DNA from 2 places in the Bradyrhizobium sp. Leaf396 genome. Region 1 is predicted to be linked to the other one. Evidence: predicted binding sites of a transcription regulator. Region 1 holds the regulator's gene; the other holds the start of a gene.
The links. Region 1 encodes LexA, which represses DNA repair genes until DNA is damaged. Its sites were predicted from a motif close to TGTTCNNNNTGTGTTCNG; they were not measured.
Positions count from the first base shown of each region.

Region 1 (7,960 bases):
ACGAGGCCATCCTCCATCGTGACCTCGATGCCGAGCCCGCCGAACTCGCCGGAGGTGGTCTCCTGCATCTCGGTCCAGGCCTTGGCGTTCATATAGCGCGAATGCGGATCGAGCGAAGTCACCATGCCGGTGATCGCACCCTCGATCAGCTTGGCATTGTCGGGCTTCTCCACATAGCTCGCCTTGACGCGCTCGAACACCGCGCCGAACAGATTGAGCTGGCTGTAGGCATCATTCGCGCCCGCCGCCGCCCGCGCCGCCCATACGGAGCCGTGCGGGCTCGCTACCAGAAGGGTCAGGCAGGCTCCGGTGAGTGCGCCGAGGGGGAACAGCAGGGATTTCCGCATGGATGAGGGTGCCTTTTGCTTGGCGGTTCTCTTGGAGCTGAGGAGGCGCCATACAAATGGCGATCCAGCCCGCTTCTCACAATACCATTCCGGTTTCTTCAAGGCCGGGATGCCACGTTGGCGGGTATGCCGACGAAATCCCTTCGCCCTGGACTAAAATTTTGGCAACGTCCCGGTTGTTGCGCGGCAAGCGCAAACCGGTCGGCCCGCCGCGCCTCGCAGCTATGCGATTTTACGATGGTTTGGGAGGCCCGGACGCGATAGGCGATGACGATAAGGCTTCAAATTCTCGGGAGGATAACAATGAACGAAGCGCCCCGCATCCAGCCGGACCGGAACGTCGAGCTCGGTGCCAGCAACGAGCCGTTCCAGAACCTGCACGAGTTCATCCGGAAAGCGCGCGCCAACCTCAACCAGAATGCCTGGGACTACATCGTCGGCGCCGCCGAGACCGAAACCACGATGCGCCGCAACCGCATGGCTCTGGACGAGATCGCCTTCCGCCCGCGCGTGCTGCGCGACGTCCGCAAGGTCGACGGCGGGGTCGATCAGTTCGGCCGCAGGATGCGCTTGCCGGTCGTGCTCGCTCCCGTCGGTGCCCTCGAGATCTTCGATCCGGATGGCGCGGCAAGCGTGGCGCGCGCCGCCGGCGCTTTCGGTGCGGCGCACATGCTGAGCTCGGTATCCGAACCAGGACTGGAAAAGACCGCCGAAGCCGCGCCCGATGCGCTACGGCTTTATCAGCTCTATGTCCGCGGCGACGATGCCGTCGTCGCCGATGTCGTCAGCCGGGCCGAGAAGAACGCCTATGCGGCCTTCTGCCTGACCGTTGACACCGCCCATTACAGCCGTCGTGAACGCGACATCGCCAAGCGCTACGTTCGCGAGAGCCGCCTGCGCGCCACAGGGGGCGATTTCCAGAAGGGCCTGGAATGGCGGACGGTCAAGATGATCAAGGACAAATTCGAGATACCACTGATTCTGAAGGGCATCGCCACGGCAGAGGACGCGCTGATCGCACTCGATCATGGCGTGGACTGGATTTACGTCTCCAACCATGGCGGCCGCCAACTCGACCACGGCCGCGGTGCCATGCATGTGCTGCCCGAGATCGTCGATGCCGTGAAGGGCCGCGCCAAGATCATGGTCGACGGCGGTTTCGGTCGCGGCACCGACATCGTCAAGGCGATCGCTGCGGGCGCGGACCTCGTCGGCATCGGGCGGTTGCAATGCTGGGCGCTGGCGGCGGCAGGCGAAGCCGGAGTCGCACGGATGCTGGAGCTGCTTGAGGACGAGGTGCTGCGCTGCCTTGGCCTGTTGGGCGCCACCTCGTTCGCCGAGGTGGACAAGTCCTGCCTGCATCCGGCAACCGCCACCAACGCGCCGAGCGTGTTCAGCGCGTTCCCGCTGTTCGACCATGAGCCCTATCGCTACTGACCTGCCAATACTGACGTCAGAAGGAAGCAATGACATCGCTCTCTCCCGGCAGCGCGGATGCGCTTCTGTTCGACCTCGGGCGCGTGGTGCTCGACATCGACTTCTCCAAGGCGATCGCCTGCTGGGCAGGGCATGCCGGTTGCCAGCCGGAGGCCATCGTCGCGCGCTATGTGCGCGACGAGGCCTACCGGCTGCACGAGATCGGGAAGATCAGTGACGAGGACTATTTCGCCTCGCTGCGTGCTTCACTCGGAATCGGCATCTCGGACGCGCAATTCCTGGAAGGCTGGAACGCGATCTTCGCCGGGGAGATGCCTGACATCGCCGAGCTGCTGCCGCGCGCGGCGAAACTGATGCCGCTCTATGCCTTTTCCAACACCAATCGGCCGCATGTGGACTATTTCTCGAAGGAATATGCCAGCGTGCTCGGCCATTTCCGCGAACTGTATTTGTCGTCCAGCATCGGCCTGCGCAAACCGGATGCCGAGGCATTCGATCACGTCGTGGCGGCGATCGGCGTGCCGGCGGAGCGCATTGTGTTCTTCGATGATCTGGCAGAGAATATCGAAGGCGCACGGGCGCGCGGCCTGACCGCCGTCCATGTGACGTCGCCGCGCGATGTCGGCAACGCATTGAGGGCCCTGGGTATCTGAAACCCCCTGCAGGCGTCACGACACGGTTCCCGGAACTGGATTGGCGCAGCTCAGGAACCCGAGGCCTTTGTGCATTTTTATACGGAGTTCCCGGAACAGAATACCACCCAACGGACTCATGAGTCCGTTGGGACTTCTACATTGGACTTATCCACGTGCTGGGCAAAACCTATCTCACCAGGCAGGCTTCTCTGCTGCTTGAATTCGCCAGAACCACCTCGGATTCTGAACTTTCCGCCAAGCTGATCAGCAAGGCCGCCGACCTGAAGTCCCAGGCCGACCCTCTGCCAGACAAGGATCAAGGCCCCAAAGCGCCCGACGTCGCCTCGAACGACGGCTGGGGCCGACCAAGCGGGAGTTGACCGACGTTGGCCGCGGCGCTCGTTCTTCTCGTGCTCGCCGTGGCCATCCTCATGCCGGTCTGTCTCACCTTCCGGACCATGCCCAGGCGGAGTTGAGCCTCATTGATGACGCAGGATAAATCATCCTGCTTCCCGCTTTGCCTCGCGTTCGCACTCCGCTAGAACTCTCGCCGCATTAGCGATCTGCTCAGCAGGAGTTTCCGCCCGTGGCCCTGATGCCGGTTTCTGACGCGCTCGCGGCGGTGCTGGCCGGCGCCGAGCCGCTGGCCGAAGAAACGGTTTCCCTCGAGGGGGCCTACCATCGCGTGCTCGCGCGCGACGTCGCGGCGCGGCGCACGCAACCGCCTGAGGCGATGTCGGCGATGGACGGCTATGCAGTGCGGGCGGCCGATGCGGCCACGATCGATTCCAGGCTGACGGTAACGGGCGAGGTCGCAGCGGGCCGTCCGTTCGCTGGAAGGGTCGGCGTCGGCGAAGCCGTACGAATCTTCACGGGCGGCGTCGTTCCCGATGGCGCCGACGCGGTTGTGATCCAGGAGGACACGATCGCCGAGGGCAAGCTCATCACGATCAAGGAGGCCGCAATTCCCGGCCGTCACATTCGCCCCGCCGGCGTCGACTTCCGCGAGGGCGACGTGCTGCTGCGCAAGGGAACCCGCCTCACCGAGCGCGATCTGGCGCTGGCCGCGGCAATGAATCACCCGCAGCTCGCCGTCTGCCGCCGTCCGAAGGTCGCGATCCTTGCCACCGGCGACGAACTGGTGGCGCCGGGCAGCACGCCCGGTCCCGGCCAGATCGTCTACTCCAACGGCTACGCCCTGCACGCGCTCGCGCGCAGCGAGGGCGCCGAGACCATCGATCTCGGCGTTGCCGCCGATACGCTGGAGTCCACGTCCGCCGGCATCCGCCGCGCCCGCGAGAGCGGTGCCGACATCCTGATCACCACCGGTGGAGCGTCGGTCGGCGACCACGACCTGGTCCAGCAGGCGCTGAGGGACGAAGGCATCTCGATGGCGTTCTGGAAGATTGCGATTCGGCCCGGCAAGCCGATGATGCACGGCCGGCTCGGCGCGATGCGCGTGATCGGCCTGCCCGGCAATCCCGTATCATCTTACGTGTGCGCCTTCCTGTTCATGGTGCCGCTGATTCGTGCGCTCTCGGGCCGCTCGATGATTCATCATCAGCGCGAGCACGCCGTGCTGGGTCGCGATCTCGCTGCCAACGACCAGCGCGAGGATTATCTGCGCGCACGCCTGGAGCTGCGCGACGACGGCGCGCTCGTTGCTGTTCCCGTGAGCCATCAGGACTCCTCGCTGCTTGCGAATCTTGCTGCGGCACAGCTACTTCTCGTGCGCGCACCGTTCGCGCCGAAGGCCGAAGCCGGCACGCCCTGCGTGGTGCTGCGGCTTCCGGCCTGAGCTGCGGGGCCACACGCATTCCGCGAACTCCGCCCCGTTCACCGTAAATTAAGCAGTTGCGGAACACATATCGAACATATAGTGTCCGTTCATGATTTGTTTCGAGATGTAGCGGCCTTATCGCCGAAATTCATCGTCTCGGAATCGAACGACATCAACCGGGGGACTTTGGTCGAGATGTTGACGCGCAAACAATACGAGCTTCTGCGGTTCATCAGCGAACGTCTGAAGGAAAGCGGCGTGCCGCCATCCTTCGATGAGATGAAGGATGCGCTCGACCTGCGCTCGAAGTCAGGCATCCATCGCCTGATCACGGCGCTCGAGGAACGCGGCTTCATCCGCCGCCTGCCAAACCGCGCCCGTGCCATCGAGGTGATCAAGCTGCCGGAGCTCCAGGCCGCTGCCGGCAGCCGCCGCGGCTTCACGCCTAGCGTCATCGAGGGCAATCTCGGGAGGATACGCCCCACGTCCAGCCCGCCTGCGGACGAAGGCGAGCGTCCCGTTGCGGTGCCCGTGATGGGGCGCATCGCAGCCGGCACGCCGATCGAGGCGTTGCAGACCCGGAGCCACACCATCAGCGTGCCGCCTGACATGCTCGGCTCAGGCGAGCATTATGCGCTCGAGGTACGCGGCGATTCGATGGTCGAGGCCGGCATCCTCGACGGCGACATGGCTCTGATCCAGCGCAACGAGAGTGCCAATACCGGTGACATCGTGGTGGCGCTGATCGATGACGAGGAGGCCACGCTCAAGCGCTTCCGCCGCCGCGGTGCCTCGATCGCGCTCGAGCCTGCCAATGCCGCGTACGAGGTCCGCATCCTGCCGCCGAACCGCGTGAAAATTCAGGGCAAGCTGATCGGGCTTTACCGGAAGTACTGAGCGGATCCAGCGTCCGAGCTTTGTGGCGCGGATGAGGATCGCTCCGGCTGGATGGTTTTCTGGTTCTGCGCAGATTATCCGGCCCCTTTTTCTCCCGCGCGATGTCTCAAGCTTGCTTGCGAGCAGCATCGCACCCCGCCGATTCAAGGCGACGACCGCGCGTCGGTTCGCTTTGAGCGGAAGCGCAGCAGCGCTGATGGCAGCATCGGGGTCGCGTGGCTGTTGCACGATCGCCGCATCGTCTGCAGAGCAATCGTATGCGGCTGCCGAAAATGCTCCGAAGCGAGCTTTGTTCCTATTGGATTGGGGAAAGATAATGTGATCGCGGCCTGCGGACGCAGCCGCAGATTTGCCTACAACGAAGCAGAGCGTTGCGTGCTTCCACCCTGTTGGAGGCCTGCGCCTCAAAGAGGTGCGGGTCATCTTCACATGAGGAGCACCCGATGTGTGACTACAGCCTGCATGCCATCGCGACGCGCCCGGCCGAAGTCGGCGAGACCATCGTCACGACAACGTTCCGCGGCACCTCAACGCGCGGCTTCGCGTCTGAAGCCGATCTCTCCGTCGCAGTCTGCCTGCTGCCGGGCACCGAGCTCGCTTTTGCCGACAACGTCCGTTACGATAACCGCTGGATCTGGACGCGCACCGTCAACTCCCGCGTCGGCAAGTTCGGCAAGATCGATCCGCACATTCCCGATCGCCATCATGACGCGATCGAATTCCCGGACGGCAAGTCCGTGCTGGTGACACAGCTGGTCGAAGGCCAGCGCGCGACCGTGCTGCAGCTGCCGGTGACCCAGACAATTGGCGAGCGCGAGCACAAGCCGCAGATCGCCGCCGGGACCCGGTCGACGATCACCCGCCTGCCGATCGACTGAAGCCGTCGTTCCGACCGAGAGGTCGAGAACCAGGATCAAAATGCCATCGCCGGCCGCGGCCGGCGAGATGGTATGGGTGCGTTCATGGAAGCCCGTCGGTTCGCCTGGTCCCGTCTATCCTCCATCGTCAGCCTGCAAGTCGGCATCCGATGGCGTTGCGTCCCGATTGCGGGGCAGTGCCGTCTTCGGCGCGAGGCTGCCGTCGAAGTCTCCCTCGCCGGCGCCCGCCGGCAACCAGGGGCGGCTTGCGCTGCGCGCCCTCACGGCCTGAACCGAGAAGCCTTCGCCGCTCCGCGTCAGAGCCAGTGCACCCTGACTGGCCAGACGCGGCCGGTCGATGACCATCGCCGCGCAATCAGGGGGCACGGGCCGCGCCGTCACCACCAGCGCGGCGCGGCTGCAATCGTCCGCCAGCGCGTCGATGCGGAGAGAAAGCGCGACCAAGCGCCCGTCAGCCAAGGCCGTGACGCAGCCGGACGCGTCGCAAGACACACCGTCGGCCAGCGAGGCACTGCCGGCGTCGCGGGGATCGCCGTCGGCAGCCAGCCATTGCTTGAGCAGGAAGCCATCCCTGCTCGCGCGGATCACATGCAGATGCCCGTCCCTGCCCCGCACGGCGACGCTCGCGCCGTCCCCGGCGATCAGGATATCGGGCTGTCGCACCGACAGCCCCCAGATGATCGCGGCAAACAGCACCAGCGCACCGGACCAGCGCAAGGGCGTGCGCAACAGGCCCATCACGATGACCCCGAGGCTCGCCGCGATCAGCGGCGCGATCCCGAACGCGGGAATGCGGCCGACCGCGCCGGGCAATGCCTCCACCCAGCGCGAGACCGCGACCATCCAGTCGATGCCGATCCCCATCAGCCACCAGAACACGCCGTCGAGCCCGAACGGCGCCGCGAGCAGCCCCAACAGCCCGGCCGGCATCACCAGCGCCGAGACCACCGGCATCGCGCCGAGATTGGCGAGCACGCCGTATGGCGTCACGCGGTGGAAGTGGAAGGCGGCATAAGGCGTGGTGGCAAGCCCGGCGATCAAGGAGGCCAGGAACAATATCGCGATCTCGCGGCCGCCCCACAGCGCGATCCGCGCCGTTGCGGAATGATCGGGCGATGCGAGCAGGTTCGGCATGCCGATCTGCACCAGCGCCACCAGCCCGAGCGTTGCGGCAAATGACATCTGAAAACTGGGATGAACCAGGGCCTCCGGTGCGACCGCGAGCACGATCAGTGCGGCCACCGCAAGCGTCCTGAACGTGATGGCGCGGCGGTCCACCATCACGGCGATCAGCACCACCGCCGTCATGAAGAACGACCTCTGCGTCGCGACCTCTGCGCCCGAAAGCAGCAGGTAGAACGCAGCCGCAACCAGCGCCGCTGCCGCCGACCACTTCTTGATCGCGAAGCCGGCCGCCAGTCCCGGGATCAACGCCAGCAGCGCGCGCACTGCGAAGAATACGACGCCGGCGACGACCGCCATGTGGTAGCCGGAGATCGACAGCACATGGCCCAGCCCCGAGACGAACATGGCGTCGTTGACGGGCGCGGTGATCGCATCACGCCGGCCGGTGAGCAGCGCCGTCGCGATCGCTCGGTTGTCGCCTTCGAGCGTGGCACGGATGCGCCCGTCGATCGCATCGCGCAGGCCCTGCATGAAAGCCGCGTAGCGCAGCCGCAAGCCGCCGGCATCCGGCGGCGTCGACGCCGTGATCGTGCCCATCACGAAGCCGGAGGCGCCGATGCCCTGGAAGAACATGTCGCGTGAGAAATCATAGCTGCCGGGGCGCACCGGCGAGATCGGCGGCAGCAGCCGGGCCTTCAGCTGCACGAAGCTGCCGACCTCCGGTGCCGTTCCCTTCCGAACCGAAAGACGCACGCGCTCGAGCTTGATGTCGCTGCGCTGCGCCTCCATCGCGGTGACGCGCAGCACGAAACGATCGGTGCGCTCGCGGATGTCCCGCGCTTCAACGAACCCCGACAGCGA
Region 1 covers NZ_LMQJ01000064.1:271,433-279,392, reverse strand. Annotated here, with positions in the region: gene ASG57_RS32635 (S41 family peptidase) at 1-347, opposite strand, end outside; gene ASG57_RS32630 (alpha-hydroxy acid oxidase) at 651-1,784, shown strand; gene ASG57_RS32625 (HAD family hydrolase) at 1,814-2,437, shown strand; gene ASG57_RS32620 (hypothetical protein) at 2,593-2,799, shown strand; gene ASG57_RS32615 (molybdopterin molybdotransferase MoeA) at 3,006-4,217, shown strand; gene lexA (transcriptional repressor LexA) at 4,395-5,096, shown strand; gene ASG57_RS32605 (hypothetical protein) at 5,540-5,974, shown strand; gene ASG57_RS32600 (ComEC/Rec2 family competence protein) at 6,089-7,960, opposite strand, start outside.

Region 2 (7,960 bases), on a different contig from region 1:
CCCGAGGGGCCGGCGCCGACGATGACGACGTCGAATTCCATGGATTCGCGCGGGGGAAGTTCTTCGATGCTCATCTGATCTCAGCCCTTGAGACGGTCCTCGGTCGTTTGCGCCTCCTTGTTTCCGATTTTTCCGGGTAGGACAACCTCGGAAATGCATTCCGCTGGGATGCAAGGCCGCCCAAGGTGGTATAAAAGTCAGACTTTCCCATGATCCCCGAGCCCGCACCCACCGTCCGAGAGCTTCTCGCCTTCTATCTGGAGGCCGGGGTCGACTGCGCGCTCGCGGAGGAACCGATCGACCGCCTGGCGGAATTGGACGTCCCGCCACCGGCTCCACGTGCGGCACCTCCGGTCGAAGCGCCGCGGCCGGTCGTCGCGCCCGCAGTGATGCGGGGCGAAGCTGCCCCTGCACCCGATGTCGCGATCGCGTCCGCTCGCGAGGCCGCGCGCACTGCGCCGACACTGGAGGCGTTGCGCGAGCTGATGCAGGGCTTTGAAGGCTGTGCGCTGAAGCACACGGCGACGCGGCTGGTGTTCGCCGACGGCAATCCGCAGGCGCGCATCATGTTCGTCGGCGAAGCTCCGGGGCGCGACGAGGATATCGAAGGGCTCCCCTTCGTCGGACGTAGCGGCAAGCTGCTCGACCTCATGATCGGCGCGATCGGGCTAAACCGCACCACCGCCTACATCGCCAACGTCATTCCGTGGCGGCCGCCCGGCAACCGCACGCCGACGCCGCAGGAGACGCAAATCTGCCTGCCCTTCATCAAGCGCCACATCGAGCTCGTGAACCCCGACGTGCTGGTGACACTCGGCAATCCCTCGACGCAGACGCTGCTCGGAACGCGCGAGGGCATCATGCGCACCCGCGGTCGTTGGTTCGACTATGACACAGGTGGCCGCACCATCCGCGCGCTGCCGACGTTCCACCCGGCGTATCTGTTGCGCTCGCCATCGTACAAGCGGCTCGCCTGGCAGGATCTGCGCGCGATCGCGAAGGTGCTGGCCCAAGGGGCCGTGTAACTACTCCAGGCCTACGTCCCCTTCGGCCGCACGATGGCCCAGCCGATGCGCAGCAGCTGCTGGCGGCCGGTGACCAGCCATTCGAAGGCGCGCGGCACTTCCGGCACGATGTCCGGGAATCGTTTGAGAATGTCCGGCGGCGGCGTGCCGGCGGTGTCGGAAGCGCGCCAGACCACGACGCCGCCGGTCTCGCTGAATTTGGTCTGATTCATCCACGGCGTGCGCGCAGGGTCGGCGTCGATGAAGAGGTGCGGCCGGCCGGAATGCAGCGCGATCAGGCTGGCAAGCTGGGTTTCGCCGGCGACGGCGCGCAGGCGATGGTTGGTGCGGCGGGCAAAGCTCTCATCGAAGAAGTCCGAGATCGCCCGCGCTGGCATCGAGGTCGCAATCTCGTTGGCGCCCGTCCAGGGCAAGAACAGGACGGCGAGCACCATGCCGGCGGCGGGCGCCACGACGGCCGCAGTCCATACCGTGCGCAGCATCCGTGTGCGGCGCATGGCGATGAGATCTCCGGCCGTAACGACCACGGCAAGTCCGGACATGATCAGCACGACACCGGGCCCGCCGACGACGGCGTCGATTCCTAGCAGGCTCGAGATCAGCACGGCTCCGAGCGGCGTAGCCAGCGCGAAGTAAAAGACGAAGCTGCGCGCAAGCGGCTCGACCGGCGGGCGGTAGATGATCGGCGGCTCCTCGCCCTTGCCGGCGAACAGGCCGGTGTTGAGGAAGGTCAGCGCCGGGATGGCGGCCGCCCCGAGCGCCAGCCCGCCCAACAGCCAGGCCGCGTGCAGCGCGCGGGCTTTTAGCTCCGATACTTGCGGCAGTGCCGGCATGGTCAATGTCTCGGCACGCACCAGCCACACCGCATAGGGCAGTGCCAGCACCGCGACAACGATCAGCGCAAACAGCGGATCGAGCCCGCGCAGCGTTCGGCGGCCCCCGGCGGTCGAGAGCGCGAAGACGACGATCAGCAGGAGGAGAAAGATCGCCGCAGGTGTGGTCAGCAGCAACAGCCCCGCTTCGATCGACCAGGCGAACCAGGCATTGCCGCGACGTTGACCGATGATCTGCCAGGAGTGCAGCAGCAACAGCGCCCAGAGCGGCCGCGCCAGCACCAAAGGGCCGAAGTCGAGCGCAGGCGAGGAGAAGGCCAGCACCGTCATGGTCAGCAGCACGGCGAGCACCGCCTGCTGCGAACCGACCACGGCGCGTGAGAGATGATAGAGTGCGATGAAGGCCGCGATCTCGCAGAGCTGGGCGAGCACATAGACGCCGAACATGTGGCCGCCGGCGGCGCGATAGGCGATGTCAGCGAGCCAGACCGGCAGCGGCGGGCCGAGATCGGTGCCGACCTGGTATTCCCTGCCGAAGGCCAGGAGGGTCGCGAGGTTGCCGGGCGGGCTGCGATAGAACACCAGCGCCACAAACAGCCACATCGCGGCCTGCAGCAGCACGGCGATCCAGACGATCAGCCGCGGCCGGGCGCGAATGAGCTCGATGACCAGGGAGGTAAACCGCATGCAACGTCCGAAAGATGCAGCCAGTCCAGCCGGCCCTATTCGCTCACATCTGTTTTGATAAAGGGCGTCACACGCTGTGGCAACGACGGTTTGCTCGTCATGCCCGGGCTTGTTGCGGCCATCCACGTTCTTCGTGCCGCGGAAAGACGCGATGGCCGGGTCAAGCCCGGCCCTGACGATGGAGAAGCTGTCGAGCCAACCCTAGAGGCTGGCAGCCGCGTCAATCTCGACGCTCGCCTCCACCTGCACCTCTGCATCGACCACCGAGAACAGATCCTGCACCGGCTCGACGGTCCACGGCATGTGCTTGGCGCGGGCGGCGGCGACGGGGGCGAAGAAGCTGCGGTGGTGAATGGAGGGGCCGAGACGATCGAGAGCGTCGAGATGCTCGGGCACGGCGTAGCCCTTGTGCTGCTCGAAACCGTAGCCGGGGCAGTCCTGCGCCAGCGCGCACATCAGCCGGTCGCGGGTGACCTTGGCGATGATGGACGCCGCTGCGATCGACAGCACGATACCATCGCCGCCGATCACGGCCTCGCAGTCGCATTCGGTGTCGAGCCGGTCGCGGCCGTCGACGAAGACGTGCCTCGGCGGCTCGGGCAGTGCGACCACCGCGCGCTTCAGCGCCCACAGCGAGGCACGCAGAATATTGTCGCGGTCGATCCGGGCGGGCGAGGCGACGGCGACCGACACCTGCGCGCTGGCGCAGATCTTGTCGAACAGCTTCTCGCGCTCCCCGGCGGTCAGCCGCTTGGAATCGTCGATGCCGCGCGGGATGCGGTCGGGATCGATAATCACCGCCGCCGCCACCACGGGGCCGGCAAGCGGTCCGCGACCGGCCTCGTCGCACCCCGCGACCGGCCAGATGCCGCGCTTGATCAGCGCGCGCTCACGCCGGAAGCTGGGGGGAGCAATGGCGATGATCCCTCTCTTGCCAACAGCAAGCTTCGGAGCCTTGCCCGTAGAGGTCTTGGCCGCAGGCGTCTTGGCCGCCTTCGCAGGCGCAACCTTCCCCGCAGCCTCCTTCTTGGGCGCGTCTTTGGCTGGGTTCCTGGCGGACTTGTCCCGAATCATGGCCGGATCGTGCGCAAGGCGCTTCGCCAGCGCAACCGGGAACCCAGGGTAATTCCCGCTATTCAGGCTGCGCCCTACTCCGCCAGATGCACACGCCGGTCGTCGCCCACCTCGATGCCCGGCGCGACCACCACTTCCCAGGCATGTGCGTCGGGATCGGCAAAATAGCCGGAATAGCCGCCGTAGTGGGTCTCGTGCGCGGCTTTCAGCAAGGAGGCCCCCTTCCTGAGGGCAAAGGCCAACACCGCATCGACCTCCTCCCGCGTCCGGCAGTTCCATGCGAGCGTCACGCCACGAAAGGCCGCCGGCCGCGGCTGGTCCGGCAAGGTCGCGTCTGCCGCGAGCTGATCCCACGGATACAAGGCGAGCACCGCCCCACCGGTATCGTAGAATGCGACCGCCTCCCCCGTTACCTTCAGCCGGCGTGAGAAGCCGAGCGCGTCGTAAAAGGCGATGCTGGCGCGGATGTCGCTCACACCCAGCGTGATGACGGTCAGCCGCGGCACAGGCACGGCGAGCTCCTTAACCATGCGACACCTATTGCACGTGTCCGCTCAAAACAGGCTGAGCTGATCGCCGTTCCGCTTCGGCCGCGCGAAATGATCCGTCGTCAGCTTCGAGCGCCGCTTGTTGAGGCCGAGCCTTTCGCAGGCGATCTCAAAACGGCGGCCGATGGTCCAAGCCATCGGTCCGGTGCCCTTCATCCGCTCGCCCCATTTCGCATCGTAGTCGCGTCCGCCACGCATGTCGCGGATCAGCGTGAAGACGTGACGATAGCGGTCCGGATAGTTCGCCATCAGCCATTCGCGGAAGAGATCGCGGACCTCGAGCGGCAGCCGAAGCAGCACATAGGCGGCTTCCTTGACGCCGGCGTGGGCCGCAGCATCGAGGATCCGCTCGATCTCCGAATCATTCAGCGCGGGAATCACGGGCGCAACCATCACGGTCGTCGGAATGCCGGCCTCCGAGAGCTGCTTCAATGCCTCGAGCCGCTTTGATGGTGTCGAGGCCCGCGGCTCCATGGTGCGCGCCAGCTTCGGATCGAGCGAGGTCACGGAGATTGCGACCTTGGCCAGATTGCGCTTGGCCATCCGCGCGAGAATGTCGATGTCGCGCACCACCAGGGCTGATTTGGTGACGATGCCGACCGGATGGCCGGCGCGTTCCAGCACCTCGAGGATGCCGCGCATGATCTTTCGCTCGCGCTCGATCGGCTGGTACGGATCGGTGTTGGTGCCGATTGCGATCATCCGCGGCTCATAGCCTGACGCGGCGAGCTCCTTTTCGAGCAGCGCCGGCGCCTCGGGCTTGGCGAACAGCTTGGATTCGAAGTCCAGCCCTGGCGACAGGCCGAGGTAGGCGTGAGTCGGCCGCGCGAAGCAATAGACGCAGCCGTGCTCGCAGCCGCGATAGGGATTGATGGAGCGGTCGAAGCCGATGTCGGGCGAGTCGTTGCGGGTGATCACCTTGCGTGAGGTGTCGATGGCGACCGTGGTCTTGAAGGGCGGCAGCTGTTCCAGGCTCTGCCAGCCGTCATCGAAGGCGACGCGGGCCTCGGGCTCGTAGCGGCCGCTGACGTTGGACTGGGCGCCCCGCCCTCGCCGGCGCACGCGGTCGATGGCGACGCCAAGCTCCGGGAAATCTGAAGGCGCACCCGCCGGCTCGGAGGGCGCCGTGACCGGCGGGTGCTTGAGAGCATGAGAGGATGCTGGACTCATGAAGCCAAGATAGCACGCCATGGGAACAAATCAAGAACGCAAACCAAAAACGTGAAAACAACCCCATGCACAGTAGCTGCCCAAATTTCGGGCGCGCGCCTTTGACGTCTCGCAACATGCCTGTCACGACGATTTCGTTTCATCCAAGCACTGGGATCAATCGTCCCGGAACAAAGTTGGTGACGATCGCTGGGTGAAAGCCGACGGGAACATGACAATTCAACGAAAAGCGGCCGCCGCGACCGGCGACCTCGATCTGCTCGATCGCTATTGGCGCGCCGCCAACTACCTCTCCGTCGGGCAAATCTACCTGCTCGACAATCCGCTGCTGCGCGAGCCACTACGGCCCGAACACATCAAGCCGCGTCTGCTCGGCCATTGGGGCACGACGCCTGGCCTGAACTTCATCTATGCCCATCTCAATCGCGTCATCTGCGCGCTGGATCTCAACGTCATCTACGTCTGCGGTCCCGGCCATGGCGGCCCCGGCATGGTTGCCAACACCTATCTGGAAGGCAGCTACAGCGAGATTTATCCCGACGTCGCGCGCGATGCGGACGGAATGCGCAAGCTGTTCAGGCAGTTCTCCTTCCCCGGAGGCATCCCGAGTCATGCGGCGCCGGAAACGCCCGGCTCGATCCATGAGGGCGGCGAGCTCGGTTACGCGCTGGTGCACGCCTATGGCGCGGCGTTCGACAATCCCGACTTGATCGTCGCCTGCGTCGTTGGCGACGGCGAGGCCGAGACCGGCCCGCTGGCCGCGTCCTGGCATTCGAACAAGTTCCTGAGCCCGGCCCATGACGGCGCGGTGCTGCCTATCCTGCATCTCAACGGCTACAAGATCGCAAATCCCACCGTCCTGGGACGGATGCCCGACAGCGAGATCCGTGATCTCTTCCGCGGTTTCGGCCATGAGCCGCTATTCGTCGAAGGCGACGACCCCAAATTGATGCACCAGGCCATGGCCGATGCGCTCGACGTCGCGTTCGTCAGCATCCGCTCGATCCAGCAGCATGCGCGGGACGGACGCAGAAGCGTCGAGCGGCCGCGCTGGCCGATGATCGTGCTGCGCAGCCCGAAGGGCTGGACCGGTCCGAAGGAGGTGGACGGCAAGAAGGTCGAAGGGTTTTGGCGCGCGCATCAGGTGCCCGTTTCAGCGTGCCGCGAGAACCCGGCGCATCTGAAGATCCTCGAGGACTGGATGCGCAGCTACCAGCCCGAAGAGCTGTTCGATGCCAGCGGAGCGCTCATTCCCGAGCTTCAAGCGCTCGCGCCCGAAGGTGTCAGGCGCATGGGCGCCAATCCACATGCCAATGGTGGCCTGCTCAAGAAAGAGCTGAAGCTGCCGGACTTTCGCAGCTTCGCCGTGGACGTTCCACAGCCCGGCGAAGTCATTGCGGAAGCAACGCGCGAACTTGGCAAATTCCTGTGCGAGGTGATCCGCCTCAACGCGAAGGAGCGCAACTTCCGCATCATGGGACCGGACGAGACGGCGTCAAACCGGCTGGACGCCGTATTCGAAGCCACCGAACGCGTCTGGATGGAGCCGACCGAGCCCTACGACGTGCACCTCGCCCAGGACGGGCGCGTGATGGAGGTGTTGAGCGAGCATCTCTGCCAGGGTTGGCTCGAGGGCTATCTCCTCACGGGACGGCACGGCTTCTTCTCCTGCTACGAGGCTTTCATCCACATCGTGGATTCCATGTTCAACCAGCACGCCAAATGGCTCAAGGTGACGCGGGATCTGCCGTGGCGACGCCCGATCGCCTCGCTCAATTATCTCCTGACCTCGCATGTCTGGCGCCAGGACCATAACGGCTTCAGCCACCAGGATCCCGGCTTCGTCGATCTGGTCGCCAACAAGAAGGCCGATATCGTCCGCATCTACTTTCCGCCCGACGCCAACACGCTGCTATGGATCGCCGATCACTGCCTGCGTACCTACAACCGCATCAACGTGATCGTCGCCGGCAAGCAGCCGGCGCCGCAGTGGCTCTCGATGCAGGACGCTGCGACCCATTGCGCTGCCGGCATCGGCATCTGGGGCTGGGCCGGAACGGAAGACGGACAGGGTGAGCCCGACGTGGTCATGGCCTGCGCCGGCGACGTGCCGACGTTGGAGACGCTCGCCGCCGTCGACCTCCTGCGCAAGGCGCTGCCGGACCTGAAGATTCGCGTCGTCAACGTCGTCGACCTGATGACTCTGCAGCCAAGGGAGCAACACCCGCACGGCCTCTCCGATCGCGACTTCGACGGCCTGTTCACGCGCGAAAAGCCGGTGATTTTCGCCTATCACGGCTACCCCTACCTGATCCACCGGCTGACCTATAGCCGCACCAACCATGCCGGCATGCATGTGCGCGGCTTTGCCGAGGAAGGCACCACGACGACGCCGTTCGACATGGTCGTGCTCAACGAGCTGGACCGCTACCATTTGGCGATCGAGGCGATCGAACGCGTGCCGGGGCTTGCGACCAAAGCCGCGCGGGTGAAGCAACAGTTCCGCGACAAGCTGATCGAGCACTCCCGCTATGTTCGCGAGCATGGCGAGGACATGCCCGAGATCCGCGACTGGGTGTGGCAAAACAGTGCCGGCGGCAACACGCCGGCCGAAGCCGGCGAC
Region 2 covers NZ_LMQJ01000004.1:209,172-217,131, forward strand. Annotated here, with positions in the region: gene ASG57_RS05865 (electron transfer flavoprotein-ubiquinone oxidoreductase) at 1-74, opposite strand, end outside; gene ASG57_RS05870 (uracil-DNA glycosylase) at 210-1,025, shown strand; gene ASG57_RS05875 (glycosyltransferase family 39 protein) at 1,037-2,545, opposite strand; gene rnhB (ribonuclease HII) at 2,747-3,619, opposite strand; gene ASG57_RS05885 (VOC family protein) at 3,694-4,149, opposite strand; gene ASG57_RS05890 (PA0069 family radical SAM protein) at 4,174-5,337, opposite strand; gene ASG57_RS05895 (phosphoketolase family protein) at 5,549-7,960, shown strand, end outside.
Region 2: a site for LexA is predicted at 5,359-5,376, ahead of ASG57_RS05890 (PA0069 family radical SAM protein). Genes of this name have one in related genera too.